One region of the Chryseobacterium sp. MMS23-Vi53 genome, then DNA from elsewhere that is predicted to be linked to it. Evidence: riboswitches for the same ligand, from Rfam matches in the RefSeq annotation. Region 1 holds a riboswitch; each other region holds the start of a gene.
The links. A riboswitch is a leader RNA that binds a small molecule or an ion and turns the genes downstream of it on or off. The one in region 1 is predicted to bind cobalamin.
Positions count from the first base shown of each region.

Region 2: another riboswitch for cobalamin. It lies ahead of ACKX2A_RS06475 (TonB-dependent receptor plug domain-containing protein); the one in region 1 lies ahead of ACKX2A_RS05965 (acyl-CoA thioesterase).
Region 3: another riboswitch for cobalamin. It lies ahead of ACKX2A_RS13460 (TonB-dependent receptor plug domain-containing protein); the one in region 1 lies ahead of ACKX2A_RS05965 (acyl-CoA thioesterase).
Region 4: another riboswitch for cobalamin. It lies ahead of ACKX2A_RS12700 (T9SS type A sorting domain-containing protein); the one in region 1 lies ahead of ACKX2A_RS05965 (acyl-CoA thioesterase).

Region 1 is NZ_CP180265.1:1,343,279-1,351,395, reverse strand. It holds gene ACKX2A_RS05975 (XAC2610-related protein) at 55-744, shown strand; gene ACKX2A_RS05970 (HD domain-containing protein) at 747-1,337, shown strand; gene ACKX2A_RS05965 (acyl-CoA thioesterase) at 1,479-1,862, opposite strand; cobalamin riboswitch at 1,976-2,167, opposite strand; gene ACKX2A_RS05960 (hypothetical protein) at 2,205-3,008, opposite strand; gene ACKX2A_RS05955 (ATP-binding cassette domain-containing protein) at 3,039-3,701, opposite strand; gene ACKX2A_RS05950 (GEVED domain-containing protein) at 4,100-5,197, shown strand; gene ACKX2A_RS05945 (hypothetical protein) at 5,472-6,164, opposite strand; gene ACKX2A_RS05940 (YcxB family protein) at 6,281-6,517, opposite strand; gene ACKX2A_RS05935 (endonuclease MutS2) at 6,779-8,117, opposite strand, start outside.
Region 2 is NZ_CP180265.1:1,457,703-1,465,819, forward strand. It holds gene ACKX2A_RS06440 (T9SS type A sorting domain-containing protein) at 1-699, opposite strand, end outside; gene ACKX2A_RS06445 (endonuclease) at 1,065-2,846, shown strand; gene ACKX2A_RS06450 (NAD(P)-dependent alcohol dehydrogenase) at 3,021-4,046, opposite strand; gene ACKX2A_RS06455 (CCC motif membrane protein) at 4,197-4,520, opposite strand; gene ACKX2A_RS06460 (DUF2752 domain-containing protein) at 4,551-4,841, opposite strand; gene namA (NADPH dehydrogenase NamA) at 4,879-5,931, opposite strand; gene cdd (cytidine deaminase) at 6,034-6,516, shown strand; cobalamin riboswitch at 6,766-6,943, shown strand; gene ACKX2A_RS06475 (TonB-dependent receptor plug domain-containing protein) at 6,976-8,117, shown strand, end outside.
Region 3 is NZ_CP180265.1:3,020,635-3,028,751, reverse strand. It holds gene ACKX2A_RS13465 (YncE family protein) at 1-49, opposite strand, end outside; gene ACKX2A_RS13460 (TonB-dependent receptor plug domain-containing protein) at 46-2,067, opposite strand; cobalamin riboswitch at 2,178-2,364, opposite strand; gene ACKX2A_RS13455 (transporter) at 2,560-3,501, opposite strand; gene ACKX2A_RS13450 (cytochrome-c peroxidase) at 3,514-4,557, opposite strand; gene ACKX2A_RS13445 (MbnP family protein) at 4,550-5,377, opposite strand; gene ACKX2A_RS13440 (hypothetical protein) at 5,622-5,996, opposite strand; gene ACKX2A_RS13435 (superoxide dismutase) at 6,001-6,675, opposite strand; gene ACKX2A_RS13430 (SCO family protein) at 6,792-7,472, opposite strand; gene ACKX2A_RS13425 (YHS domain-containing protein) at 7,459-7,734, opposite strand; gene ACKX2A_RS13420 (hypothetical protein) at 7,946-8,117, opposite strand, start outside.
Region 4 is NZ_CP180265.1:2,844,139-2,852,255, reverse strand. It holds gene ACKX2A_RS12710 (DUF6443 domain-containing protein) at 1-2,400, opposite strand, end outside; gene ACKX2A_RS12705 (hypothetical protein) at 2,413-5,490, opposite strand; gene ACKX2A_RS12700 (T9SS type A sorting domain-containing protein) at 5,493-7,025, opposite strand; cobalamin riboswitch at 7,178-7,366, opposite strand; gene ACKX2A_RS12695 (hypothetical protein) at 7,557-8,117, opposite strand, start outside.

The sequences.
Region 1 (8,117 bases):
TCAAAAGCTGTATTTTTGCACAGAATTTGTTTACAGAATTTAAAAAATACACATATGATACATTCTCGATTTTTATTACCCTTTGTTCTTTTGGGAACGACTGTTTTCGCTCAACAACAATTTGAATTAAAAGACGCATCCAAAAATTATGATGTTAAAATTAATGTTGAAAATTGCAGTAAGGAAGAATGCCAGGGAAAGGCTTCGATAGAATTGTTTGATAAAAAGACTTCGAAAAAATTTCAGACGCTGACCTCAGAAAATTTAAACTTTTATCTAAATGAAGATCAGAAACCGACAGCGAATATCATTCGATTATACGATGAACAAAGTCCGTTGATTTTTGACGATTTTAATTTTGACGGAACGGAAGATATCGCCATCAGAAACGGAAACGAAAGTGGTTACGGTGGACCTTCTTACGATGTTTATGTTTTTAATATTACTAAAAAGCAATTCGTTTTAAGCGAAGAATTAACAGGATTGGCTCACGAAAATCTAGGAATGTTTAATACCGATTCTGCTCGAAAAAGATTAATTACGTATTCTAAATCAGGATGTTGTTGGCATATTACGACGGAATATTCTGTGCTGCCGCAACGTGGTTTATTTAAAGTTTATGAATTGGAAGAAGATGCAACCGGCGGTGAAAAAGTGAAGGTGACAAAACGTGAATTTATAGATGATAAATGGATTACGAACACGAAAGAATATCCGGTCAACGAATATTATAAAGAAAATTAACAATGAAAATACAAAAGGAGATTGATTTTATTCTGGCAGTTGATGCCCTGAAAAATGTACAGCGAAGAAATTATAATGCCGATGATTCAAGAAGGGAAAATACGGCTGAACATTCGTGGCAGATCATTATTTTGGCCCAGATTCTTTTTCCATACGCAAAAAACAGAGCGGATATTGATTTATTAAGAGTCATCAGAATGCTGTCTATTCATGATTTGGTGGAAATTGAAGCGGGTGATACTTTTTTATTTGATGAAGCTGCAATGGTCGGAAAGTTTGAAAGGGAGAAAGCTTCTGCTCAAAAGATTTTCGGAATTTTGGATGAACCATTGAGAACAGAGTTTTTCAATATGTGGCTGGAATTTGAAGAGGAACAAACTCCTGATGCAATTTTTGCCTGTGCGATCGACAGAATTATGCCTTTTATTCTGAATTCTCATACTTCAGGAAAAAGCTGGACGGAAGCCGGAGTTACAGAAAAACAAATCCGAAATATGCTTGAAAATGCAATTGTGAGAGCTTCGGATGAAATGGGAGAGGCGTTTCAGCATTTATTGATTAGAAATTTGGAGACTGAGAAGGTTTTGAAATAGTTTTTCATATTAACTTGAAATCTATGGGAGATAAAAATAAATAAAATAAAAAGTTTCGGCGGGCTAAGCCCGCCGAAACTGCTTTAAAAAAACATTGTAAAAATAAGGGTTCCGGCGGCGAAGCCGCCGGAACCTTTTCATTTATAGTATTTGGATTGGTTTCTTGAATTCGTCAATTGCTACAAACGTAAAATCTCCGACAATCGCTCTTTCTCTTTCATAAGAATACATTTGTTCCGTAAAAATCTCAACATTTACTTTCATACTCGTTTTTCCGACGTGTACTACTTTTCCGATCAGTTCTACGATGGTTCCTGCGGGGATAGATCTTTTAAAATCGATTTTATCGCTGCTTACCGTTACCACACGTTTTCTTGCAAAGCGAGTTGCTGCAATAAATGCCACTTCATCCATGAGTTGCATCGCCGTTCCTCCGAAAAGAGTATCGTAATGATTGGTTGTATTGGGGAAAACTGCTTTAAAGATTCTGGTTTCCGATGCTTCAATTCTTTCTTCTGTAGTCATATTTCATTATTAATTAAAGCGAAATGAAATAGATCGGAACAACAGAACAATGACAGGAATCCGAGAAATCCCTGAAACATCCATTAGATCAATAAACTTCAAATCGCGAAAGTTTTTTTGTTTAAAAAATAGGCAGGTCTCCTGACTCGTAACATCTTCATCTCCTTCCCATCCCGCTATTTAGGCAAGAGACAGTGGATCTGTGATAAAGACTTTAGTTACTTACAGTTGCGCGACAGTTCGTGATTTTCACACGATTCCCTTTTAATCTGCGGTTAAGCAGAACCAATTTCCTGAAAAGTTATTCACTTTTCGGTTACAAAAATAATGATTATTGACGAATTATCGTGGATTTTTATAAATGATCTGACTTTCAACTTTTCCTTGCTTGATTGTCCAAATCGTAGTGTATCGGTTTTCACCAGAACCATTAATCATATAAAGGAAAATATGATCGTTGTCGATCGCTGTAACACCAACATTGCTGAAATCCATTGTAGGCTGAAACATATTTTTGATTGCGTCTCTTACAAAAACAGAACCTCTTCCCGGTTGTTGAACTCTGATGGATTTAATTTCCGTTAAATCTTCAGGAAGGTCTTTTCCAATTCCCCAAGGCTTTACTTTATCAAGTTTAATGATATTTCCTTCAGCATCTTTTTCCTGTTTCTTAAGTTTTGCATACGAAGGATAAACATCGATGATTATTTTGGTTCTTTGATTTCCCGGAATTTTAGGATTGGTATCATCGGTAAAAATTAATGATCTTCCGTTTTTAGATTTTGAAGGCGTAAATTGTGGTAGTTTATCAACAAAAACAACACGATTTTTGTTCACCATCCCTTCTTTATTAATGCTGTCGTACCTTTCGAAAGGTTTTTCGCTATCGTAATCTCTATCAGGATATTTGATCCAAAGCCACTCTGTTTCTCCCGGCGCCGGTTTATCATAAATGAAAACATCTCCTGTTTTCATACGAATTTTATCGATGATTTTTCTGTAATTATCTTTATGAACACGTACCATCGCATAGCCTTCTTCAGCTTTTACAACACCAAAAGGAACTTTATCCTGAGCTTTTACAAGACCCAAAGAAAAAAGACTGAAAACAGATAAATAAAATGCTTTGTTTACGGAAATCATCATAAAAATTTTTTAACAGTTCAAATATATAAATTAAATACTTTTCGGAAGATAATTATGCTGTTGCAATTCTTTTAAATCTTTAATTTGTTTTAAATAATTATTGTCAAGCAGATAAATTTCATCAGAAATCTTCAAAATATCCTGATAACGATGATCGGTAATGATAATTCCTTTTTCTTTTGATTGTTCCCTAATTATTTTCTGAATTTCAGAAACCATTTTTGGAGATAATGCATTAAAAGGTTCATCCAAAAGAATAAATTTCGCATCGGAATGAATGAGTAATAAAATCTCAACAATTTTCTTTTCACCTCCTGAAAGACTGCTCGAGGTTTCGTTTAAAAAAGGTTTTATAAGTTGAGAATGTAAAAGTTTTTCGGTATTTGTTTTATTACAAAAAAGCGAAATCAGTTTTTTTATTTTTATGCCTCTTGGAAGAAAAGAATATTGTGGCAGGTAGGCAATTCTTCCTTTTCGATCCATTTGGTTTTGTAAAACTTTATCATCAACTCTTACGAATTGTGAATCTCCTTTTTCAATTCCGAAAATGATTTTGAGCAGAGTAGATTTTCCCGAACCATTTCTTCCCAATAATCCTACTACTTTTCCTGTTTCGCAGCTGATGTATATTCCTCTTAGGATAGTCTTTTCATCAAACGATTTTGTGATGCTGTCAACATGAAGATTACTCATAAAAAATTGGCTCCCATATTTATTATTAAACTTATTGATGCTGTCACAATCCAAAGAGATAACCTCGAAAACCCAAAATTGGCAAAAAAAGTATACTCATTTTTTAATCTTAATTCATAAATCAAAAAATGGAATGCCGGAAAGAATATTAAAAAGCACAATCCGAATTTATTAAAGGTAAATCCCAATAATGAAGTTATTACAATTGAAAATGAAATCGATGGGATTAATAATTTCAAATAAAAAATCCACAAAACCTTAAGATTTTTGATCATGCATCAAAATTAATAGAAATATTTTTGAATTAATTTTAAAAATATAATTTTTGACTTATAATTTATAATGCCAATTCGAGTTTTTGTCTTACTTTTAATTAAAATCTAAAACCATTTAAACTTATGACAAAAAATCTACTTTTTGCATTCCTATTTCTATTGGGAATTTCTTTTTATCAAAGCAAAAATATTGTAACAGAAACACCAAAACCTGAGTTTTTCTGCGACAATCTTCCTCCTGCAAACGTTCAGATTTCCAGTATTACGATGACTTCGGCAGTTATCACCTGGACGGCAGATCCTACCGTTGCCAACTACGTTTTAAGATATCGCATACCTTTGGGAACTTGGACGACTGTTACCAATATTATTCAAAATTCATTTACTCTTACAGGTTTAATGCCATGTCAAACTTACGAGGTACAGGTAGCAAAACAATGTCCTGCAACAACGACAATTGGAGCTTGGTCGAATGTCTTAACATTTTCAACGTATCTTAATTATTGTGCTGCAGGTTCTACAGATACAAGTATGATGCATATTTCCAATGTTACGGTTACCCCTTCCGGCGGACTTCCGCAGATGATAAGCAATTCCGGAGCATCAAATTATACAGATTATCGTCCGGATCCTACGCGCAAAGTTCAGTTGTTGGTTGGTAGTGCAAATAATTCAATTTCGGTTTCCAAAACCTGGGCAACAGCTCCTTCGGGTTCTGCTGCAGTCGGTGTTTGGATCGATTTTAATGCTGACGGAATTTTCCAGGACAACGAAAAATTGATGTCTTCGCCGGCAAATACTTCTTCAATAGCAACAACATTTTTTACTGTTCCTGCAATAGCTTTTCAGACGGGAGCAAATTGTGGCGTGGCAATGCGTGTTATCATTACTCAGACAATAAACAGTTCTGTTTGTGGATCTTTCACTTATGGAGAAGTTGAAGATTACGGCGTTTATTTATCAAATACAGCCAATCTTTCTGTAAATGAATTGAACAAAAATAAGGAAGGAAGTATTTATCCAAACCCTACTTCTGATATTTTAAATATTTCAGGAATCTCAGGGAATGAATTTGAAATTTATAATTCAGTCGGACAAAAAGTAATGCAAGGAAAAATTTCAGATGAAAAAGTAAATGTTCACGATCTTACAAAAGGTGTTTATTTTATTCAAATTAAAGAAAAAAATAATGTAACGCGATTGAAATTTATTAAAGAATAAATTAAAAGTGACTTATGAAATTTTTTTGTTGGAAAATCGCAAAGACTCAAAGTTTATTTATATTATTCCGTTTTTAAGACACAAGAAAATCAAAGATTTTCGAAAATTAAGACGTGGGAAATTTTATCGAAGATAAAATCCTTGTGCCCTAAAAGAATATATTTTTTTATTGTCTTTGCGCCTTTGTGATTTTCCAACAATTTTAAAATAAATTCAACAAAAAAAGAGTGTTCAAAACAAATGAACACTCTTTTTATATTATTAATTATAATTTTTAAGATTCAGGATTCTTTCTGGGAGAACCGTAAATCGTTTCCGGGCTATTCTTTAAATAATAAGAAAAAACTCCAAAAAAGGCTAAAATTAAAAGGTAAATAATTCCACAAACATAAAACGCTGTTCCGAATCCATAACTGATGGAAATATCGCTTCCCATACCCATTCCAAGATTATTGCTTCCCAAACCTTCCATTTGGGATTGAAAGCTCCAATAGAAAATAAGAAGAGAGGCAAGACCTGCAATTGAAAAAATAATATGGAAAATATATTTCTTTCTTACACTTTTAATTAATTGAATTACAATTCCTGCAACCGCCATTAAAAATGTAACGATAATCAATGGATTTGGTGGGATGTTTTCCTTTTCTTTTTTAGTAGGTGTAGATTCTTTAGAAGATTCCGTTAGTGGAGAATATTCATTGTCTGTATTTGATTTGGTTTCATCGCTTTCATCCTGTCCAAGACTTTCTCCAAATGCAGAACCGAAAGGCGAACTTTTTTTCATGGTTTCCTTCATTCTGTCGCTCATGGCTTTTTTGGAAACTCCGGTTACCAGATCTGTTCCTTTAATAGACATCAATGTTGTATCTCCACATTTTATCAAAAAAAATGGAAAGAAAAAACACAGGATAATTACCGTATAACTTGGTATTGGAAGAAGATCTGATAATACTTTTAGTGGCTTCATAAATTATTGTTTTCGGTAAAAATAGAAAAAAATATCAGATTTCAAAGTCTTTGAGGAATGTTAAAAAAGAAAAGAGAGCCATAATGACTCTCTTCTTGTATTTCGATTTTTCTTAATTAATCGTTTCTCAGTTTAGCTTTTACATTATTAGTTTTAATAATATTTCTAAGCTCCGAAATCTGGTATTTCGTAAAATATTTCTTCGGAACCATATTCATGACTTGAGCGCTTTGATAAATCAAAAACCATTCTTTGTTTTCCTTTACTTTATGAACGGTTTTCCATGTAAAATCTCCTTCAAATGTTTCGCCTTTTGTATAAATATTTTCATCTGTAAAAGTATAGGAAATCATTTCCTATATTTGCTTATTTGAGTGGAAAATATTTTTTAAGCGGAAATAGGAACGAACAACAATAAAAACAAATGCGAAAATAAGCCACATTGTTGCATATTCTAAAACATCTCTTTCATTGCTTTCTTCCATGAAAAACTTTATTACAAAAAGAGCTAAAGCTAATAATGGAAAAACAAGAATCCTTGACAATGAATTTTTTAAATTAAAAATCAAAAAATCCTTAAAAGTGATATGAGTTTTTACCGTTATCATTTTACATTAAATTCTTTCCAGTTCATCTGCATCAATCGTCGTTTTGAACGTTCCGTAATTCACAATCACCTTGTTTCTCGAGATCTTTTCAATTGTTCCGACACTTGTACTTCCCGAAATTCTTACACGTTGCCCGATTTTCATCCAAAGAGCTCGGTCGGTTTTGCGTTTTTCCTCCAGTTTTTCGTTGGTTTCCGTGATTTTTTCGATGACTTCTTCTTTCTTCAATTGTTGCGTGATTTTTCTTTTTACAACCTGAAGTCGTTTAGATTCATCCTTATCTGCTCCGATTTTTCTGAACTTTTCCTGTTCCAAAATTTTCACAAAATCTTTCACCACATCTTTTCTCGATTTTCCTTTTACGTAACTGTCGATAAAAGATTCGATTTTCGTTCCGAATTGAAGTTTACGATGTTCTTCCTCATACAATTTCTGAAAATTGAATAACTTTTGCTGAAGCTGTTCATTCAGTTTTTGCAGATTATCGCGCTTGTCTTCAACGGATTCTTTTCTTTCGGCAAGATCAGTTTTAAGCTTTTCAACTTCGTATTTTTCCTGTTGAAGTTTTACAATCGTTTTATCTAAATTCACGATATCATGTTCCACTTTTTTCTTCGCAGAATGAATGATAAATCTCGGAATTTTATTCTTCTCTGCGACCTCAAAAGTAAATGAACTTCCTGCTTGTCCGACTTCTAACTTGTACATTGGCTCCAGCGTTTCTTCATTAAACAACATTGCTGCATTCTGAGCATTAGGAAGTTGTTCTACCGCCAGTTTAATATTGGTGTAGTGGGTTGTAATGATGGCAAAACTCTTTTTATCGTAGAAAAACTCAAAGAAACTTTCTGCCAAAGCGCCACCCAATTCAGGATCGGAACCTGTACCAAATTCGTCAATCAACAACAAGGTTTCAGAATCTGCCTCACGAATGATTCCGCCCATTTTCTTTAATCTTGATGAATAGGTCGAAAGATGATTTTCAATAGATTGATTATCACCAATATCGGTCATTATTTTATCAAAGAAAAACATTTCAGATTTCGGATGAACCGGAACTAAAACGCCACTCTGAATCATCAATTGAAGCAACCCAACAGTTTTCAAAGTAATGGATTTTCCACCTGCGTTTGGACCCGAAATACATATGATTCTGTTGTGTTCCGTTAAAGCCAGTGTCTGGGAGAAAATCGTTTTGTTTTCCGCTTTATTTCTCAGCCACAATAATGGATGAAAGGCTTCTCTTAGTTTTAATGTTTTATGACGATTAATTTTCGGTAAAACTCCGTTGATGAGTTCTGCAAATTTGGCTTTCGCTCTCGTTAAATCAAGGTCGAAAATATAC
Region 2 (8,117 bases), 110 kb from region 1:
AATAGTTTTTACTACACGACCAACTGCATCATTAATTGTAATCGATTTCACATCTTTGATATCGGAAATTTTTAAAGTCTCGTTAAACGGATTGGGATAAATACTCACTCCAAAAGAAATATCATTTTCGTTTGTTGCCAAATTTGGAATCGGTTCCCAAACTACATCGTCCCAATAATGTCCCGCGAAAGAAGTTCCCGGATTACGAATCGCCAATCTCATTCCGTCCGGAACAGTTGTAGGAACCGTAAAAGTTCTTTGTGAAGCAGCATCGTTGTAACTGGTATTATTGATGTTAATTCCTTGAAGAACCACAAAAGTTTCAGGAATATTATCTTTAATATAACCAAATTCAAGATAACCGGCAGAATTGGCTTTCATTTTCACTTTCAACTGGTGAGTCCCTGCATTGATGTTTGAAATAGGAGGCATCACAACGATAGAAATTTTTCCCGTTCCATAACCGTTTTGATAAATCTGGCTCGTTCCTGAAGCAGGCGAAGTCGAGGAAATAATCTGGCTTGCACCATTCAGTAAAACACTGTCCCAACAGGTCGGCACAACGCCCATTGCACAACAAGAGTATGCATCAAAATTCTCGGAAAAACTGCTGACTTCATTACACTGAGCATTCACAGAAATTCCACCCAAAATCCCCAAAAGAGGAAGACAAATTTTAAAAGATAAATTTTTAATCATTCTAAATAAAAATAATAAATACAAAATTAGTTCTTTTTATGTTTAATTTTAATTTAAAATTTCATGACTTTTATCAATTAAATGAAACTTAATCTTTGATTTAAAATTGATTAATGTAAATATTATTTATTATGAATTGAAATATTGAATTTTATTTAAACACAAATTACACACAAATGGGCTCTAATTTTCTTTTATGTTTATAAAATCAATTTAGCAAATTTGAACATACGATTACGGAGATTCATGAAAAGAATTTACTGCAATTTATGTTTAAACTAAAAATTCATCGCATAATTAAAATTAACAATTTCGTAATTTTCTATTCATAAATTTATAGTAATCTTATGATCTTAAATATTAGCATGAAAAAACTATTACCACTTCTGGCTTTTGTTTCGGTTCTAACAAATGCCCAAGCTCCTTCGGGTTATTATAACTCAGCAAATGGATTGTCAGGTCCTTCATTAAAGACGGCTTTAAGTACAATTATTACAAATGGTCATCAGGACAAAGGCTATAATGCACTTTGGAACGGCTATAAAACAACCGACATCGACAAAAATTATGAAAATGACGGTTCTATTTTAGATATTTATTCTGAAAATCCTATAGGAGCCGATTCATACAACTTTACTCCAGGATCAGGTCAATGCGGAACTTATTCCGTAGAAGGAGATTGCTACAACCGAGAACATATTATTCCTCAAAGCTTGTTTAATCAGGCTTCACCAATGGTTTCCGACATACATTTCATCAGAGCTACCGACGGAAAAGTGAATGGAATACGTTCAAATTATCCTTTTGGAAAAGTAGGAACCACTACATTTACTTCAAACAATGGTTCAAAACTTGGAAATAGTATTTCATCAGGATATTCGGGAGTTGTTTTTGAGCCCATTGATGAATTTAAAGGAGATGTTGCCCGTATGATTTTTTATTTTGTAACACGTTATCAAAGTAAACTTTCCACATTCATTTCAGGAGATATGCTGGGTAACTCTACCTTTCCGGGATTACAAACTTGGGAACTGTATGTTCTTTTGGCTTGGCATAATCAGGATCCTGTTTCTCAAGCAGAAATTAACAGAAATAATGCATCTTATTTTTATCAGGGGAACAGAAACCCTTTTATTGATAATCCAAATTATGCCAATCTTATATGGTCTTCAGATACACAGGCACCAACCACTGTTACGGGTCTGGCTGTTACAGGCACTACATCAAGCAGTATTTCTCTTACCTGGAATCCTTCTACAGATAATGTAGGAGTTACTTCATATGCTGTTTACATGAACGGAAGTCTGAAAACAACAGTAAGCACAACTTCTACAACCATCACAGGATTAAGCGCTTCTACCACTTATCCTTTCTATATTGTAGCAAAAGACGCTGTAGGAAATTCTTCTCAAAACAGCTCAACAGTATCGGGAACTACGAATGCGATCGTGGTGAACCCAACAAATTGTGCCAATGAGACATTTGAAAATATTCCGGCAGTAGCGACTACTTACTTAACAAGAACATGGACGAATAATGGAATTACATGGACGGCAACAGATGCAAGAACGGATCAAACCATCAATTCAAGAGCAATTACAATAAGAGACGGAGCATTAACTTCAAGCAGCACAGCAAACGGAATCGGTGCATTGACGGTATCGACGCAAATGAAATTTTCCGGTACAAACGGAACTTTTAATGTGAAAGTAAACGGAACGACCGTTGGAACAATTCCTTATAACACCAATGTTACAACAACTACACTCAATAATATCAATATTTCAGGAAACGTAATTGTAACTTTAGAAAATAATTCTTCAACAAACAGAGTTTCTATTGATGATTTGAGCTGGACTTGTTATTCGGGAACTTCGCGACAGATTCAAAATACATCTTCTGAATTAAATTTAAATCAAAATACTATACAGATTTCACCTAACCCGATTTCAAACAACGAAATTTTTGTAAAAGGTGAAACTCAAAATATTAAAAAAGCTGAGATTTATAATCTTCAAGGGAAAGTTGTTCAGACAATTGATCAACCTTTTAAAAACAGTAGAAATTCAATTAAAATTAAAAATCTTGGACAGGGATTTTATATTTTAAAACTGGATAATTCTGTATTGAATTTTATAGTGAACTAGTGAAGTTTGGATGATGGGTTAATTGAAGCTAGAGGTTTAATTCCTTAGCGGATATCTTTACCTGTTATTTTTTTAACTTAAATGAAAATCCTTCTCTCACATGAAAGAAGGATTTTTTGTTTTAGATCTATTTGACAATATTTAATATTTCTAAAAATTTTTATCAAAAAAAATTTAAGGAACCAAAACCGCTCTACCTTTTATCTTACCTTGTCGCATTCTTTCGTACACTTCATTGGCTTCATCCAAGCTGTGCTTTTCAATTTCAATGTGGATTTTCTTTTGTCTTGCCAAGCCTACAACCTCCATCAATTCAGTTCTCGATCCCCAATAAGGATTCGTCATGCTCACTCCGAAAGGAAGCCCGCTCATGTTGTATTGATAATGCCCGCCACCTAATCCGACGATCGTTAAATCTCCATCAAGGCTCACAATTTTAGTTCCTAATTCGATGGTTGAAGTTGCGCCCACAAAATCAAGAACGACTTTTGCTTTTTTTATCCCTGTAATTTTCTGAATTTGTTCGGCTGCATCGGCATCTTTAGAATTAACGGTAAAAGCTGCACCCAATTCCTTTGCAAATGCCAACTTGTCCTCGGTAACATCACAAGCAATAATCGTAGCACCGCTGATTTCTTTTAGAATCTGCAAAGCAACGTGACCAAGACCTCCAACTCCGATTACGACAACAAATTCATCTGCCATTAATTTATGTAGTGAACGTTTTATCGCTGAATATGGAGTCAAAGCTGCATCTGTCAATGGAGCTGCAACTACCGGGTCAAGATCGAAAATGGGAACCAAAAGTCGGGATGAAGGAACCAACATATATTCTGCCATTCCGCCATTTAATCCCAATCCGCCTCCATACGCCATTTCCGACTGATGATCGCAATAATTTTCTTTTGACTGCTGACAAGGCTTGCAATGACCACATCCCCACGGTCCGTAAACCAAAACTGCATCTCCTTTTTTATAACCTGTCACATTTTCGCCAACTTCTTCGATCCAGCCTGCATTTTCATGGCCCAACGTAAAAACATTTCCTCCAACCGTACCTTCATCAATAATGTGCAAATCTGAATGACAAACTCCTGCTCCACCAATCTTTAACAAAACTTCTTCTCCTTTTGGTTTTGGTTTTTCCAAATCATTCACAACACGGACATCTTTATGTCCAAAAAAACGTACTGCTTTCATAAAATTAATTTTGAAAATTTATATTTCAATTTAGTTATAATCTAACAGTTGTTAGTTTTTATTTATGTTAAATCTATCATAAAGTTTCATTATGAAGCAATAAAAAAGACCGCTGTAATTGCGGTCTTGATTTTTATTATTTTTTAAGGATTATCCTCTTCCCATTTTCGAAAGCTCCTGCATTTGCTCCATGTAACCAGACCAACCCACAGTTGCGAGCATAAAGATAAAGTAAAGAATCTGAAGCCCCCCTAAACAAAGACCAATAATACATAAAATACGTCCTGTATTCAAGTTATTGAAATCTGAATATCCACCAGGATTTGCATCATAAAGTAATTTATCTTTCTTGTATTTGCTAAGACCAATCAGTCCGCAGATAATCCCGATCAAACCAGTACAGCAGCAAGTTCCTACCACCGAAATAATTCCTAAAATAAGCACCGTCTGTGCGTTTGGCAATTTTTGTTCCATAGTTTTAATTTTTATAAGTGTTTGTTGTTTTTAATGATTCATAAAATAATGTTTATAAAAGTAAGAAACCACCATGATTACGGCATTTAGACCAGCCAAAACAATCAGTAAATTTCCGTAATTTCTTTTCTTATCTACAAAATTGAGAAAAACCGTTGCGAAAAAAAGCAACAAGGTATAAACAGCAGGAAACATATGAAAAGCATCCCCAAACCTACCTTCAAAAACCATGACAATAGCTCTCTGTGTACCACAGCCAAAACACTCTATTCCAAAGAGTTTCTTGATTGGACAGGGTAACATGAAGTCTTCTATTTTCATTTTAAATATATGTTTTTGGCTCTCAAATATATAAAAATTATGAAGAAATCTTAGCTCTTAAATACTGATGTGGAAAAAAACAATCTTCGTTCATTTCAAATGAACCCTGAACTGCAATGTATGGATTTCTTAAAATTTCTCTTGCTATAAAAATTAAATCAGCATCACCTTTTTGTAAAATTTCTTCCGCGTGAGACACTTTTTTAATTAAACCAACTGCTCCTGTTTCAATTCCCGCTTCATTTCTTACCTGTGAAGCAAGTGGAACCTGATAACCATCAAATAAAGGAATTTTTACTCCATGAATATTTCCACCACTTGAAACATCTACCAAATCTACATTGTGCTCTTTTAATATTTTAGCTAAAGCAACACTATCTTCAATTTCCCAGCCGTTCTCGGCATATTCAGTTCCTGAAATTCTTACAAATAAAGCTACGTTTTCGTTTAATTCTTCATTTACAGCATCTACGATTTCCAGTAAAAACCTGATTCTGTTTTCAAAACTTCCACCATATTCATCTGTTCTTATATTGGAAAGCGGAGATAAAAACTGATGAACCAAATATCCATGTGCTCCATGAATTTCAATAACATCGAAACCTGCTTTCACAGCTCTTTTTGCTGCTTCTTTAAAATTTTGAATTTGTTCTTTAATTTCATCAGCCGTTAAAACATGAGGAATTCTTTCCGTCGGATGATAAGGAATCGGACTTGGAGCAACCGTTTCCCAACCTTCTTCAATCGGAATTTGAAGATTATTCCAAGTAGAACCTTTTCTTCCGGCGTGAGCCAGTTGAATTCCAATCTTACTATCGGAATTTTTATGTACAAATTCTACTATTTTTTGAAGTTTTTCTGCCTGTTCGTCATTCCAGATTCCCATACAATGGTTGGTGATTCTTCCGCGAGGTTCCACACCGGTTGCTTCAACGATCAGCAAACCTGTTCCGCCTTGAGAACGACTTCCGTAATGAACAAAATGAAAATCGTTAGCAAGACCGTTTTCGCTAGAATACATACACATTGGAGACATTACCCAACGGTTTTTCAACTCAATATTTCTAAATTTGATTGGAGTGTATAACATTTTTGTTGTGAATATTTTTAAGTTAAAATTTGAAGAATGAGATATAATTGCCCACCTCATTAAAAAGAAGTAAATTTATCCCCTTTTTTGATTCCACAATATATGAAAAAAGAAACTCAAATCAGTTACGAATATTTTAAGAATAGCGCTGAACTGAACGATATAGAAAGAGAATTATTCGAAAGAGCAAAACAGGCTCGCGAAAATGCATATGCTCCTTATTCCAACTTTTGGGTAGGTTGCGCGGTGCTACTTGAAAATGGTGAAATATATTCCGGAAACAATCAGGAAAATGCGGCTTATCCCTCCGGACTTTGTGCTGAAAGAACCGCTCTTTTCTGGATTGCTGCCAATTTCCCGAATGTAAAAATTAAAAAGATCTTCGTTGTGGGAGGTCCGAAAGAATTTCATGAGAAAAATCCGCCAATTCCGCCTTGTGGAGCTTGCAGACAAAGTTTAATGGAGTACGAAACTAAACAAAACGAAAACATTGATCTCTATTTTTCGAGTATGAACGAAGAAGTAGTAAAAGTTAACGCGATTAAGGATTTGCTTCCTTTTTATTTTGATGCTACGTTTTTGTAATATTTATTTTAAATACAAGTTATAATAATTTTTATTTGGAGCTTTTTCCTGCTTTCCGTTGCAATCTTTTTTTCAAAAAGGATTTTCACTGCAATCAGGGCTAGGAAAATGCGACCGCTGAAAATGCGAATGGTAAATGGTCAATTTTTAGTGAATTTTAAAAATTAACAATAAAATTGATTGACTTTTATGAAGTAAAATTTACCTCATCCATCTTTTTCTTGTTTTTGCATTTCCGACGAATAAGTTTATCTTTGCAAAAATTTTGGTTTCCAATCATTTGGAATGAAAAGGGAATTGGGCGAAAATCCCAAACTGTCCCCGCAACTGTAGATCGCAAGCAAAATTTCTACAAAAAACCACTGTGCAAACGGGAAGGTGTAGAAAAGCGAAAGTCAGGAGACCTGCCAAGATTATCAATTATAAAAAAAATAGCTTTCGGAGGAAAAGTGAAATAGAATGGATATAAAAAGATCTTTAATACTGCTTTTTTCGTCTTATAATTGTTTTCTTTTCGGACAGGAGAAAACAATTGATACGGTTTATGTTTTTGACAGCCAAATGAATAAAGTAAAACTTTTTCATAAAGTCAATACCATAACGCCAAAAGATATTGAGAAAAATTCCACCAATCTTTCCGAACTTTTGCGTTTTCAATCTCAGATTTACATTAAAGAAAATGGTCGTGGTGCTGTTTCTTCACCTTCTTTTAGAGGGACGAGTGCGGGACACACAGCTTTCGTCTGGAACGGAATCAACATCAATTCCAATTTTCTGGGACAGGGAGACATCAATAATATTCCGCTTTTTGGATATGATGAACTTGAGGTAAAAGCCGGTGGCGGAAGCGTACAATACGGAAGTTCAGCAATCGGTGGGAGTATTCACCTTAATAATAATCTTGATTTTAATAAAGGTTTAAAGGCTTCACTTTATTCGGAAGTGGGTTCTTTTGATACCTATAATAATTTTTTGAAAGCTTCTTTTAGCAATGAAAAATTCAGCTTTAAGGTTTCGGGGAATTATTTTATCAGTCAAAATCAATATGAAGTTCCGGAAAAGGAATACGTCAACTGGAACGGAAGATATTACAATACTTCAATCAACATTGGAGCTTCTTACAAAATTGCACCTCATCAGACGATTTCATGGCAAAACCAAATTTTCGATGGTTCGCAATACTACCCTGTTTTTACAGAAAACGGAAATAAAACCAAATATAAATCTCAAACTTTAAGAAGTTTATTGGCTTGGGATATTAATAAAAGTAACTTTTCCAATAGCTTAAAAGCTGCTTATACAGAAGATAATTTTCAATATTTTGGAGATATTAATAAACCTAAAGAAAGCGGTGCGGAAGGGAAAAATTATATTTTCAGAAATGATTTCAATTATTTCATCACTCCGAAAATCAATGTAAATGTTATTGGAGAATTTCAGGTAAATAAAGGATTGGGTTATCAATCCGGAATCGAAGACATCAGTCGAAACATGGGTTCTGTAGCTGGTTTGGTGAGATATTTCGCAACAAAAAACCTTCGTTTTGAAGCCGGTGCAAAGAAAGATTTTGTTGAAAGTCTTACTTCTCCGTTTTTATATTC
Region 3 (8,117 bases), 1.7 Mb from region 1:
TCAGCGAAAAAAATGCAAAAATAATGAGACAAAAGTTTAATTTTTTCATAATGTAAAACTTACAATGAGTTTAAAATTTCTTCCCGGCATCGGATAATTCAACACCACGTCATAATATTGGTTGAAAACATTATTCACTTCAAAACTGGCTTTAAACTGATGCGACTGCCAGTTGAATTTTTTCTGAATCGATAAATCGTGTGTATACCAAGGCTGAATATAGTTGTACTGAATATTATTCTGATTCACGTCGTAACGCTCACCAACATAAACAAAACTATAATTGAAACCCCAGTCTTTATACTCAGACATCAGGGAAAAAGTCCCGCTGTGCCACGGTGTGTAAGGAATCTGATGTCCAAAATAAGACTCTTCACGATCTGAAAAATCCCTTGCTCTCTGGAAAGTATAATTTAATAATGGTCTTATTTTTAATTCTCCGAACTTAAAATCTCCCTGAACATTCACATCTGTTCCCAAGATTTCAACGACGCCGAGATTCAGCATTGTCCATCGGAACATACTTCCGTTGGGAGCTGCGATAATCTTGTCTTCGACTTTGTTGAAATAGCCATCAACTTTAGCATAAATTCTCTGGAAAATTTCACTTTTAAATCTTTTCTGATAGGTAAATCCAAAATTGTATTGATTGGTAAATTCAGGTTTTAGCGATGTATTTCCGATCATTGTATAATACAGATCATTAAAAGTCGGCATCCTAAAAATTCTTTTGTAAAAAGCACGTATTGTAAAATCTTTTCCTGCAAAAGGTTGATAATTAAGAAAAGCAGCAGGAGTCCATTCCGTTCTGTCCGGTGATTTTGAATTTTTTTCAACATTTTCTGAAACGAAAGTTCCTAAAACACTTCCTAAAAATTTCAGTCTTTTCCATTCATACGTTGTAGCGAAAGCAGCTAAAGTTGTATAACGGGTAGGATAAGAAAAATTAACCAAGTCTGCATAGAGATTGTTATATTGAAAATCTACGCTTGCACTAATATCCCAATCAGCAGTAAGTGAATATAAGTTGGACGAAGACACATACAGTTCCTTTTGTATATATTGATTTTGTATTTTTATGGACGAAACTGTATCAATATAATGGGTATAATCGTAAGCAAACTTGGCTTTAATCTGAGTTTCTAATTTTGGGAATATTTTTTTCTTAAAACTTCCCTGTACGAAATAATTTTCATCAACCTGTCTTTGTCCTCTTCCATCGAATCTATTGTTTACAATTGCTGCAGGAATTCCACGATTTGATAAATAACCGTAACCTCCGATGTTCCAGCTTCCATTTTTGATGGTTCCGTTTAGGCTTGTTTCAAAGCGTTTGGCGTGAATATCTGAATCAAATCTTTTAGCAATCGTGTCATACGCAATTTCTCCATCCGGATATTTTTTCTTATAACGGTATTTGTAAACACCATCACTTTGTAAAAATTCTGAACTAAAACTCGCTGAAATATTTTCCGATATTTTCTGTTCTAAGCGAAAAGATGGATTAAATAAATCAATCGAACTATTTTTAAATCTTACAACAACATTTGTTTTTTTATTTCCTTTAAAAACAGGAGTTTTAGATTTTAAATAAATCGACCCAGAAGATCCAAAATCTTTTGCAGGTTGAAAAATTTCACTTTTTTGTCCGTTATACAAAGAGATTTCCTCTAAATCATCCAAGGAATATCTTCCTAAATCCACAACTCCATTCTGAGCATTTCCTAATTGAATTCCATCATAAAAAACACCGACATGCTGGCTTCCCATACTTCGGATATTGATTGTTTTTAAACCGCCAATTCCACCGTAATCTTTAATCTGAACACCAGAAAAATACCTCATCGCATCTGCAACCGACTGACTATTCAGTTTTTCCAGATCTTCCCCCGACAAAACCTGCGCAGGAAGGATTTCTTTAAAATTTTTCTTCTTGACATTAACGGTGACAATTGTTTGTTCCTTAATGGTATCTTTTCTCGATTGTGAATATAAAAAGGCAGCTGTTAACACAAAAACTGCGCAAACAACCTTCTGAAGTTGAGATGTAAAAAATGTTGTCACCATTAGCTCATTTCGAATAATGATGACGCTAATGGATATAAGAATACAACGACTAAGCACAGTTGTAAACTGCACAAAATCAGTGATGTCCTAAGCTTTATTCCACGAAAGCGTCAAACGTTAAATCTTCTGGCAGGTCTTCTGACTTACTCCATTTTTGAAATCCTTCCCATTAAAAAACAGTGAATATAATCTTCAAAAACTTGTTTTGTGGAGCTTACAGCAGCGGGTCTGTTCCGGATTTTCACCGGATTCCCTTTTAAGCGCTTTTTACAGCTCACCAGATTGCGGCAAAGATAGAAAATAAATCATAGAATCAAAATTGAATTTAATTCTATGATTTTCAATGAAAAATATTTAAAAATAAATTTTATAATTTCCCTCAGATTACACAAATTTCCACAGATGATGCGGTATATTTTCCGCTTTTTAAATCAACAATAAAAAAATCTGTGAGAATCTGTGTAATCTGTAGGAAACAAAAGCTTAATCTTTCTAAATTCCAAAATTTAGGAAAATACTAAAACGAGATTTCGCTTCAATATCTCCTCCCGCTAAATTGGAATACGCAGGAAGCATCACTTCACTTCCCAAACTGAATTTCTTGTAAGATGCTTCAAATCCCAGCTTTCCGTACAAAGCACTTCCGGCGGTATTGGGCAAAACTTCATCAAACTGTTTGTTTTTGTCATAAACTTCACCTTGAAGACCTGCCTTTCCGGAGAAAATTATTCTATCGTTTGATAGAATCTTGTAAAATCCTGTGGCTGCATAATTCCATTGATTTCCGAAACGGTAATATTTTTTGTTTTCTGTTTTGATGGTGTAATCTGTATTTAATAAAACAGCAACTTTATTTTTCTGAAATTTATAATTCAACACCATTTGATAATCCCAGCTTCCTGTTCCTAATTGAAAACTTGGATTGACACCGGAAATTCCTTTTTCATCAAATTTTCCGAGTGGAACTTTTACACCAATTCCACCATTTAACTGATGAATATTCTCTTTTGAATTTACTAGCTGATAAATTCCCATTAAATTAATATCTCCTATTCCATTGATTTTAATATCTCCCTGCAGGGTTTTCTTTTCATGAAAATGAAACGGTAAACTTGCGTAAACACTTAGTTTTTTCGTCAAAGGAATTTTCCCCCAAAGCTGAATGGTATTAAAATATTGATCCTGAGTTAAATCTTTTACAAATAAATTTTCCTTTGCTTTATAGTGTTGAGCAAAATATTTAATTCCGATAAATTGAGGATTCAATAAAGATTCAAAACCGGACGAACCATTTCCTGCTGCACAGCCACACGCATCGCAATCATCAAAAAACCTCGCGTGAAAATCGGTTGGAATATAAAGACTGTCCTTGATTGTTTTAGCCTGATTTAAATTCAACAAAATCAAACTTATGATTAAAAATATCTTTTTCATGTCTCAGTAAAATTATTCTGCAAATTTTGGATTAGAGATAAAATTTTTATCCGACAATGTTTTCAAAAAAGCGATGATGAATTGCTTTTCCTGAGTATTCATTGCGATTCCAATATGTCCGTTTTGTTTCAATTGCGGATCAAGATTCGGATTGTCTTCTACATTATCTGAATAGAAATTAAGAACCACATCCAATGTGTAAAATCTTCCGTCATGCATGTAAGGAGCCGTGTATTCTACATTTCGTAAACTCGGGACACGGAATTTCATCCAATCGTTTTGATCAAGAGTTACGCGATATCTTCCGGCATCTTTGAATTGCGTATTGTAATACATTCCCGTATTTCTGAAACTCTCATCGGTAAACAATTCTCCGCTGTGACACGAAGCACATTTTTGTTGAAACAAACTCAATCCTTGAGATTCATCTGATGAAAAATTTTCTTTCCCTTGTTTTACTTTGTCATATTTTGAATCTGCGGATACCATCGTTGCCATAAATTGAGATAATGCTTTCAATATTCTTTCACCCGTAATATTTTCATCTCCATAAGCTGATTTGAATAATTTTTTATACTTCGGATCTGAGCTTAATTTCGCAATCACTTCCGGCATTGAGCTATCCATTTCATCTTCATTCGTCATTGGAATGATCGGCTGTTCGTTCAAATTATGAATGACTCCGTCCCACATATATCGCTTTAAAAAAGCCATATTCTGAATCGGCGGTGCATTTCTGATTCCGATTCTGTCATCAACGCCATGACTTACCGTATGACCGTGATGGGTAAACGCATTTTCCTGAATATGGCAGAAACCACAAGAAATTGTATTATTTCGTGAAAGCTTTCCTTCGTAGAATAATTTTCTTCCCAACTCTACTCCATTTTTGGTAACAGGATTTCCAGATGTATCAAAAGTTATTTCCGGAAAGTACGATGGAAAGGTAAGATTGTAAACCTCATCCTTTTCCAATGGTTCGATTACCTCATCGGAACATGATATAAAACTTAGAAAAGTGAAAATAATTAAACCTGTTTTAAATATCTTAATCATTGTGAACATGGTCTACTTTAAACATTTTCGTTAAGTTATTCGTCACGTTCACTAGATGTTGGCTTGAACCCATCATCATATCATTGGTAGAATTTAAAACCAGCGGAGTATCTCCACTTAAATACTGATTAAAATCTGCCAAGATATGAATAGATGGCGTAATCTGGCTTGTTACTCTTGCTGTTGTCGGAAGGTTCAACGTAATTTCCCGGTAAAGGTCGGGAGTTCCATTTGCGGTTACATTGCCCATATTTCCGGTGTGATTCATGAATTCTGTGTCGGGAGAATTGTTTCCGTATTTTCCTTCCAGTTTTACGAAAACATAGCCTGCTGCCCAAGACCATGACATTCCTTTTTGTTTGGCTTTGTTCCAGAATTCGGCTTGTCCGTCCTGTCCCAGTAAATAAGCATTTTGACTGATTCCTAATCCAAATTTTACTTTTTTGTAGTTGTTTTTGGGGATTTCATTAAGATTAACATAGACAATTCCTGCAACTGCATCGGCCTGGTCAATAATGAAAGCTCCTTTATCGGGATTATTTTCGTTGTATTTGAATTCATTTCCGTTTTCATCAATTAAACTGATGTTACTGATAACATATTTGATATTGGAAAACTGATGTTTTTGACCTTGAGAAGACGTTTGAGTCGTTTGATTGAGAACAATATCACCGAGATTATTAAATCCGTTTTCGAATTTGATTTGAAGGTTTCCTTTTGCTTCGGGTGATGAATCGTCTTCATCGTTATTTAGACAAGATGTAAAAGTGAAAAATGTAAAGGCAATACATAATAGTGATAAAAATTTATAAATTTTCATTGTTGATTTTTTAAGTTGAAATTTTTAATTGAATTTGATTAAATAGTAGAACATTTAATCTTTTTAACTGCAAAAGTTTACACAGAATAAGCATACTCTTTGTCATTCCGAAGAAATCTAAGCGGAGTTTTAGAAATTATACCATGAAAATCCTTGCCGAGATTCCTACGGAATGACAACTACACGTTTAATTCTAATTATTTAATTATGAAAACTCTTGCAGTAAAACAAGATTTGAAAAATATTAACTTAAAAAAACCGGTGGTCTGAAAATATGTTTCAAAAACAGAAAAGAATATGCTATTTTGTATAGAAAATTGAGATTTGAAAAGAAAGCGTTTTCTGTTTTATTGATTTGGGCAATTTCAGGAAGAACGTAAATATCCAGCAATTTCTGCCCTGAGTTTTTTGTTTTGTTTAAAGGTGAAGAATCGGTTTCGTTAGTTTTTGCAATTTGTTTGCTTACATAACATTTTCCGTTACAGTGAAGCTCGGGATTGCTTTTGTTGACACACAAAACTTCGGAGATGTAATCATAATTTACAGCATACTCCACCAATGGCACCAAAGGTCGAAATACCACAAATAAAGTGAGGAATATGCTGCAAATTAGGTTCATGAAATTATTTTTTGCTGATCGCTTCCTCGTATCTTCTGCTGATTTCTTTCCAGTTGGTTACGTTCCAGATAGCTGTTAAATAATCTGCTCTTTTGTTCTGATATTTTAGGTAATAAGCGTGTTCCCAAACATCAATTCCAAAAATCGGCGTTCCTTTTTCTTCCACAACATCCATCAAAGGATTATCCTGATTGGGCGTAGACGAAACGAATAATTTTCCGTTTTTATCCACAGATAGCCAAGCCCATCCCGAACCAAAACGGTCTGCTCCTGCTTTTGCCATTTTTTCTTTAAAAGCATCCATACTCCCGAAAGTTTCGTTGATTGCTTTCGCTAATTTTGCAGAAGGCTGTGTATTTTTTTCAGGTGTTAAAACAGTCCAAAATAATTCGTGGTTATAATGTCCTCCTGCATTGTTTCTCACCGCAGCCGGTAATTTTGAAACATTCGACATGATCTGAAACAAAGTCTGTTTTTCCTGTGGTGTTCCTGCAATGGCTTTATTCAAATTCGCTACATACGCCGCCGCATGTTTTGAATAGTGAATTTCCATTGTCTGCGCATCAATATTACCTTCCAATGCATTGTAAGCATAAGGTAATGCCGTTTGCTTAAACTGTCCAAACGCAAATTGTGCCGCGAATACTGCACTTAAAGCAGCTACTTTTAAAATCTTCATAACGTTTTGTTTTTTGTGTGGTTTATGTATTTGGCTGGAAGATGGAAGTTGGAGGCTGGAAGTTTATTACCATATTGTTGATAACATCCCTCTTCCAACACCTAGCTTCCAGTCCTCTATTTCAATAACTTCTTAATATCCTCGATGAGAATTTCTCTGTCGGGGTGATATTTTCCTGTCAGCTTCGGCGTCTTTCCTTCCGGATCTTCATAATTCAATCCTGAGTAATATAAAATAGGCATATTGTCTTTGTTGTATCGGCAACGGATATTGCCATCTTTGTCGACAAGCGCAATCATTCCGCTATGATTCAGGCTTTCGCTCTCATCTTCCTTATCACCAACATAAATATTGAACTGATCTGCCAATTTCCCGATATAGCTTCTGTCACCCGTTAAAAAATGCCAGTTTGGAGATTTTGCTCCTATTTTTTTCGCATGTTCTTTCAATAATTGCGGTGTATCATTTTCAGGATCGATGCTTATGGAAATGATTCCAAAATCGGGATTGTTGATTTCATCTTCGATCGCCCTCATATTCGTGTTCATTATTGGGCAAATCGTAGGACACCTGCTGAAGAAAAACTCGACTAGATAAACTTTTCCGAGCATATCTTTGTTGGTGATTTTTTTATTATTCTGATCTGTCAGTTGAAAATCAGGGACTTTCATTACCGTATAAAGGTTCTTTTTGAAATACCCCATTCCGACACCGATTCCCACAAAAAGCAATGCAATAATTACAATCGGAATAATGACTTTACTCTTCGTATTATTTGGCTTTTTACTTTTGGGCATACTTCTCAGGATTTTTCTTGAATTCGTCTTTGCATAGTGAACTGCAAAAACCGTACGTTTTATTTTTATACACTGCTGTATCTTTCATATCGGGTTCGGTTGGCATGTGACAAATCGGGTCTACTGCATTGACAAATTTCATCGTTTTTGTATTTGATTTCGCTGTTGTATTGGATTTTTTATGCTTTACTTTAGGCGTTTCTTGGGCACAAGCCATTAATGAAACAGACAAAAATGCTGTTAAAATAATTTTTGATTTCATTTTAAATTAAATTGAAATTAATGATAGTATTGAATGAAAATTGATTGTTTTTTTAAACTAAACTTAATATTGAAATTATTTTTAAACGCAACGCTCGCAAAGTTTTTTCGTAAACTTCATGTTGATACGTTCGCAAGGACGTTACACTCAGCAAATGGTAGCTACGCTTATATAATATTAAATTCAACTAAATATTTAGTTTAGAATAAATTTAAGATAAAGGAGGATGGAATATTCGGGAAAAATATTCTGAAGTGTGAAAATCGATATAATCCGAGTTGGTTTTTTTTAATGGAATTTCGAATTGATTTTTATCTGAAAAGGAAAGGATTTCATTAGATAGGAAAACGTCTAATCCTGCAATTTTCACATTCTGATTATTG
Region 4 (8,117 bases), 1.5 Mb from region 1:
AATGTTGTTCAAATTATCCTTATAATGATAGACATAATTAAATACATTGCCATTACTAACATTTATATATCCCTGATCTGTTGCTAAGAATTGCAGAACATTATCTTTATACTGAAACCCATCTAAATACAAAGTTTCTGTAACAATAGCTCCATCAATAAATTTCTTTCTAATTTTCTTACCTTGTGAATTATAAGAATATATAATTCTCTTGTTATTATTCCATATAACTTCAGTTGGTAGGTTTAGATAGTTATAGTTAATCTTTGTTATTCCTTTATTAAGATCCTTACTTAGGTTTCCGTCATCATATCCAAAATCATCATCCAAATTAGTTCCATCAGAAAACCCAGATGACTGATTACTGTCATCAATAACTTTCAATAATTTATTTGAATTATCTTTATAAATGTATGTCAGATCATCTATCAAGTTCGCATTTTTTATTTCAAAGTCTCCGGTTCTTATAAAACCTGTAATATTACCATTCTTATCGTAACCTTTTACTTGTTCCGCATAGGCATTAACAATTCCATAAGCAAGATTATAAGAAACAGCATCTCGTAAGCGATTTACTTTATCATATGAATAAGCATAACCTCTTGGAATCTCATCTGTCGACGATTTCCAAATCGACGAAGATATATTCCCATCATATTTATTTTCTCCTAAAAAAGAATTGTTATAATCCAATCGATATGAGAAAAGATCCCCATAAACTCCGGATGGTGAATCATCAACGTTATTAACATTCGTTAGCCAACCTCTGATATTATAATTATAATTTACTGTTTGTAGGGGTGATGATGGTAAGTTATTGCCAACCCAATCTTCTGATAATCTACCTAATCCATCATATTTTTTTCTTACCAAATATTCCTTGGCTTCATTATTAATCTGATGGGTATGCTGTGCTAATCGATCATAGTAGTCATAACTTAATTCCTCGTTTGTAACAATCTCAGTATCTGTTACGGTTTTTTTGTGTCTTATTATTTCATTCAATAATTTACCACTAAAACTAAATTTCTTATCAGAAACGGTATATCCTCCCAAAGTATTCACAATATATTCACGAACAGGAAGAAAATTCTTCTTATCATATAGTAAATGTTTATACTCAAATTTATTTGTTCCCAGTTCTCGAGAGACTGTTTGTGTTAATAAACCATTTAACAGATTCCCAGAAGCGGTTTCTTGTTGCAAAATAGTTGAAGGAATTCCTTCCGGTACAGTCATCGGATAGTTATCATAATAATTTATTGTAATTACTGAGCCGTCTGCTCCAAATCCATTATTTGTATAATAAATTATAATATTATCTTGATTGTATCCTGTATCTGACCTCTGAATATTATTAGCCCCCATATTAGCGGAAACATTAGATTGTATTTCTGCTCTTAATCCATTAACCACAACTAAGCCACTAATAGCCACTCTGTCGAACTTATCATATTTTGTAAAGAGCCATTGGTTATCTAGACGCATTACTGCATTTTGAAGCCCTACAACTCTGTCTTGATTATCATATACTATATATTCCCAATCTTTACCAGGCATTTTTTTCTCTACTAATCTATTCTTGCTATCATATTTGTATTGATAAGCTAATTCGAATAAACTATCATTTAACAAAGCCTGATTACCCGCAAGATCAGACAATTTTGGAGATAAAACAAATGCTAAATTCCCGAATATGTCATAAACATAATAAGTATCTACATTCCCATCTTCCGAAACCTTTCTTTGAAGAATCGTTTTTCCTTCTTTATCTTTAAACTCAATAGTTACATTATCATCTTCATCGGATATTGAAGTCTTATACAATACATTTGCATCATAGAAGAATTTACCATCATAGTTGTTAGTTAGTGAAACATCATAAATTTGAAAAGTAGCATTAAATTGAGTAGCGGCTTTGAACATCCTTACCTCATTTGCTAAATTAGTGTCATAAACAAAATTCGTTTCATGACCACTTCCCATTTTCCAATCATCACCAGGTTCTGCTTTTGAAATAGTTCTCCCCAATGGAGAAGATTCTAATTTTATCTCATCAAAGGTGGAAATTTCTGGATACAGACTATAATCTATACTTGAAGGAAAATTTAATCCTGTACTTACAATTCCTGGTAAATAGTTTTTTTTCTTCCGTCCGAAAGCATCTAATTCATTTTTCCCTGCTAAACTTTGACCTGCATTATTTCCTCCACCAATAAATATAGATGCTTTTGGGTTACCTAAAGCGTCAAAATAAATTATACTTTCTTTTTTTTGGCTGCAATCTACAGTGATACATTTAGTCGACTTTGTATAGTTTTCAGTATCAGTCTGAGCTGAAAAATTAATACTGATCAGTGAAATTAAAGTATATGTGAATATTTTAAAAATATTTTTCATTTTGTTTAAGTTTTAATTTTTATAGTTGTACTTAAAACTTTCAAGTAATTCATTATTATTATTGAAGATGTTAATTAGACGGTTAGCCTTATCATATTCATAGGATTTCACGGCTCCATTTTGTTCAATAACATTGGTGACACCAGCAAAATAATCATAAGTAAAACCTGTAATTCTAAATTGTTTTAGATTTGAATTATTTATAATTGACTTTAACTCTTGCATTAACATTATTTTATACTGAATAATATTTCCTCCCATTGCAATATTGTCTGTAATGGCAATTGCATTTCCTATGTAATTTTGAACATTATTGTAAGATGCACCTTCAAATTTTAAAATTGGATGTACCTTATTGTACCCCCAAACAATTGTTATAGGCAACCCATACTCTCCTTCTCTATATTGTAAGATATTACCTTTTGTATCATATAAATCTATATAAGTTTTATCTCTTAAGACATTGTTGTTATCATAGTAACGAATCTCTTTAGGAAGCACTAAATTATTTGTGGAAGCATCTTTGCCATAAATTATTTCGTGTTTATAAGCTAACTGATTACCTTTTTTTACTTCTTGAACGGTTGGAATTTTGATTATGTTATTATCTATCAATAACTGATTACTTTGGTCAATTGCGTACTTATATTCCGTAGAAGTTTCACCAGTATTCGTTTCTTCTTTTAACGACATCAAATTATTTGGATAATTCTGACCATAAGTATAAGTTTTCTTTTTTGAAACACTTCTGTTATTATCAAAATAATCTATCTCATTCTCTTCATTTACCAAATATTTATAATTATATCCTTTAAAAAACCCCCCTAACAGAAATGTATTAAGTTGAGTCCATGGATCAGGTCTGTCATCTGGTGTTCTAAATATTGAAAGTTGCTTAGTGAAATTTTCGCCAATCTTGGTATACTTATAATTGTACTCTTTTAAAAGCTTACCTGTATTATCATATATTTTCCTGTCAATAAGTTTTCCTCTTTGACTTTCATTTGAACTGATCGGATTATAATAAGTATCATTTACCCTACCTAAAGATTGATGATTTAAACTCGAATATGGATGGTATTCAGTATTAAGAATACCCATTCCACCCTCATCCATATGGGTTTGTGCCCACCTATCAATATCATAATTAGTAAACGAATATTCTGTGTAACCTATATTTTCTCCGTTTAAGTTTTCTTCAACTTCATAAACTTTAGAATATAAGACATAATTCCCATAAGTATTTGACGAATGATGTAACCCATTAGATGTAAATATGCTCATAGGCTGATTATAAAATTCAGGTTTTGTTACATTTGTCATTTTTAGATCTTCATAATATCTAGGCATGGATGAAAGAATACCTGAGCTAAGATAGTTTGGATATGTTGGACCGTAGAATTTCTGATATTTAAGCGTTTTTCTTTTAACAAACTGATTTTTATCATAATATGAAATAGACTTAATCCTAAACCCTCCCGGATTAAAAGGTACAATAGGAGAATTTGGATGTATTCCAGCCCCAATGGCAATTGTATGCGATACAGAATGTGGTTCATACTCATATCTAGTTATTTCTCCCGTTGGATATTGAATAGCTGTAAGTAGTTCCGCATATAAGAAGTTACCCGTTAAATCTGGATTTCTTGAGCTAGCATATTCATTTGCTGATGTCTCAAGAGGCTTATTTGGTAATAAAAAATCATTTGTAAAAACAAAATTATAATTTTGACCGTTGTTATAACCTAAATGATCTCCATGTCCAGAAAAATAATCCGGAAATAGATTGTTATTATATGATAAAACATAATTTTCATCTTTTGCAAGGACATTCTGTAATGCCGAATTATATTTCTTTGTGATCCCAAGCAATTTTAATCTTTCGTTTGGATTGTTCGTGTAATTGAAAACATAATCGATTTTCAGTGGATTAATAGTAATCTTGTCTAATTGATTCCATTTAATATCATCATAAGAATTAATCAAAAACCATTGACTCCATTGATAGTTCCTCATACTAATCATATCTGAAGTTATATTTCCATAACCACTTGGATAGTTTGGTATAACAGTTTCTGCATATTTTTTCTCATTCGAGTTCTTATAGAAAAAAGAAGCAATGGAAATGTTATCCTTTTTAATTCCAGAAATGAATGTTGGATAAAGTACAGTCACATTATCAAACCATGGAATTTTATTTCGATAATATTTGCTAAGATATTCAAATACAACATTAATTTTAACTTGTGGATCTAGCCTTTGATAGCTAAAACTAATAGTACTTCCGTTTGAGCGTTTTATTTGTGTCAAATTCCATTTTGAAGATGATAAAGGCAGCATATTGGTAAAAGGTACTGGACCTCTAGCTGTATAATCAATAGCATTTTCATCTCCACCAAAAGTAAAAATCGTTCCATCTGGAGCAATCAATCTAAATTTTGTTATAGTTGTGTATTGTCCGAGTGTTGATTGGAACATAGAAGGAAAATCACTAAATTTCTCGACAACATATTCAACCTTAAAATCAGTATCAGATTTTATTTGAAATGCTCCCGTCTCATCCATCATAAAGCTTCCACTGTAATTAAGAAAATTAAAATGAAATACATCCGGAGATTCCCAGTTCTCATTAACACCTAAAGTATAAGCGGCATATTCAGTTCCCCAAGATCCCATTCCATTATACATAGTAGATCTTCGAAAAAAGTATCCCATTTTATAGATTGTGCCACTTAGCTCAAAACTAGCTTCATCTGCAAAAAGTTTCTGTTCCCTTACAATTGATCCACCGGCAATAAGATTCCATCCTAATCCTACTTCTGACGGATGTTCGTTTGGTTTAACAGATGATGCACTGTAAGATAAGGAAAGAGGGAGATTTTCATCAATATCATACAAAGGTATATTTAATGATAGATTTCCAAATGGGTAATTAATTAATGAGCTTCCTTTTGGATTAATAAAGCCTGATGTATTTGTATTGTTAATATCAGTATTATTCCACGGCATGTTTACGTATGAACTAAATTGAGAATAGCCGTTGAAAAAAAAGAAAAGATTAAAAATTACTATATAAAGTCTAAGTTTCATAATTATTTTTTAAATATTTTAATAGAATACTGAAGGTCGTCAACTTGTAAAGTGATAAGATAAATACCTGTAGTATAGTTTTTCAAATCAACTGGTGTAGTGCGTTGAGTAATATAAAATTCCTTTATTAGTTGACCAGCCATATTAAATACTTTTCCAGAAGCTTTTTTAAAATCTTGGTTAATAACAATATTTACAAAATCGGATGTAGGATTAGGATAAGCTTCTATTGAGACTCTTGGCTCACTCTTTATATCTTTTCCTAATTTCACTATCCAGAAATCCTGTTGTCCAAAAACTTTTGTTGCTTTTTCTCCTGAATTTTCAGTGTTAGAATTACCAATTAAAACAATGGACCCATCTCTGGTTTCAATTGCTTTTTGTAAATAATTGAATCCGGGATTTGTTGTAATTTCTTTTTTCCATTTAGTATTGGAATCTTTATCAATAATTTCTGTTTGATAATTTGAAACAGATATTGTGTTTAATTTATCGTCTTTTTTTAAATTGATTGTGCTTCCAGCCAATAGATATTCCTTATTCCTTGTGAGAATTAAGCTATTATAAGATTGATCCTTACTAACCTTTTTTATTGTAGTACTAAGTAAATCTGCATCTTGACTTAGTTGATTAATTACAAGTTCTTTTTTTGTTTTGCTCTCACTATTAATTAATAGATGAATAGTTTTATCACTTTTATCCACATATATAGAGCTCAGAAGATCAAATGCATCATCTCCAAAACGTACAGATTTTTCTACTATCCCTGACTTATTAAGAATTATTACTTCAGTATCGAAATTCTTAGATTTTGTTCCTTCTTTAGGAGAATTTGTATTCCCAAAGATCATATATCCTTTATCAGTTTCAATCACAGATTTTAACTCGTCTGTTTTTGAGCCTCCAAGTGTTTTTTCCCAAACAATATCTCCTGAGGCATCAAGTTTAATAATCCAGTAATCTTTTCCTCCTAAACCTAAAGTTGCTTTATTACCTGATTTTTTTGAATCTGAATTTCCTGCTACTAGATAACCGCCATCTAATGTTTGCATTATCGAGACTGCTTCATCATTTCCTTCTCCTCCAAAAGTTTTCTGCCACATAATTTGACCAGTAGCATTTAATTTTAAAATCCAATAATCTGCAAGACCATAATTTTTAATTGTTTTATCTCCAGATAAAGACGAATGAGAAAAACCTGCTAGAATGTATCCACCATCTTTTGTAAGAGCTGCAGTTGTTAAAAAATCGTTTTTGTCACCTCCAAATTTTTTGTTCCATTCCTCAGTTCCATTTTCCGAAATTTTCCATAGAAAGTAATCAAGATCCGTATTCGATTTTAATTTTTCATCTTGATATTCTGACGCGGAGCTTCCTAGCAATAAAAAGCCATAATCAGGTGTTGGTATCGCATTATACAGATACTCAGATTTTTTTCCTCCGATACTTTTCTGCCACACAATATCTTTATAAGAATAATCCTGTGCATGCAAAAAGTTTATAAGAGGAAAAAGAAATAAAATTCCTTTTTTCATATATTAACTTTAAAGTTTTCATGAGTTAAAATATCTTAAGTATTTATCTGGGAATGCACAGGGAAGGGCAGAGAACATCGAAGAAGAAAAAAATATTCTTATTTATTTTGTTTTTCAGGTTATCCAGTTGACCACAGCTTCAGACCGCGAAAGCATTGCCACAACAAAAAGGCAGGTATCCTGGCTTGTAACAGTTTTTATCCCCCTTCCCATATACATAGTATACAGTGGACATTAATGAAAAAAACTTTAAATGTTACTTACAGTTGCGCGACAGCTCGTGATTTTCACACGATTCCCTATTAATTCACTTACGTAAAACCTAAATTGTTTGATAAATATTATAAAGAGCTATTTTTCTGCCGCGAATATAGGAAATTTATAGTTTTCACGTATAATAGAAATACGACGAATGGTACTTATTTTAGAAAATTAATAAATTTTTTTTAATATGCGTAAATTTCTATTTAACAATATTTTGCCAGAAAAAGTGAGTAATTTATCAAAAATATGCAATGCATTAAATACTGCCTAATGATATTTTTTAAAACTTTGTCGTTCTTTTCTAAATTTCTCTTCGCCCCATGTCGCTAAGATTTTTTGCAAGATTTGTAATCCTTCATTCAAATCTAAGTAATCGCTTAATAATATTAAAAGTTCATTTAATTTATCCAAAGAGATTTTTTTCCGATTTTTATTTTCAAATAGATATTGTGCTCCTCTTTTTGATAAAATAAAATCATTTAAATATGAATGCCCAACTTTAATAGGAAATATACCAAGATTACCGTTTAAAGTAAGATACGTAAATTTTATAAGTTTATTAAAACTTGTCTTGTTATCAATTGATTTATATAATGCGTGAAAAACTTTCGATGGCTCGGAATTATATGTTTTAGCATTTTCTAAAAGACACTCGTGATTCTTTGATTCTTTTACCCACTTAATATATTCGTGTATATCTTTACACATAACGGTTATTTTAGAATTGTCAAAATGACTATATTTATGATATTCGCCAAAACCTGCTCTATCTTTAATTTTCAGCAAATTTTCAACAAGCCAATTTTCAAATATTTCAAAATTATTATT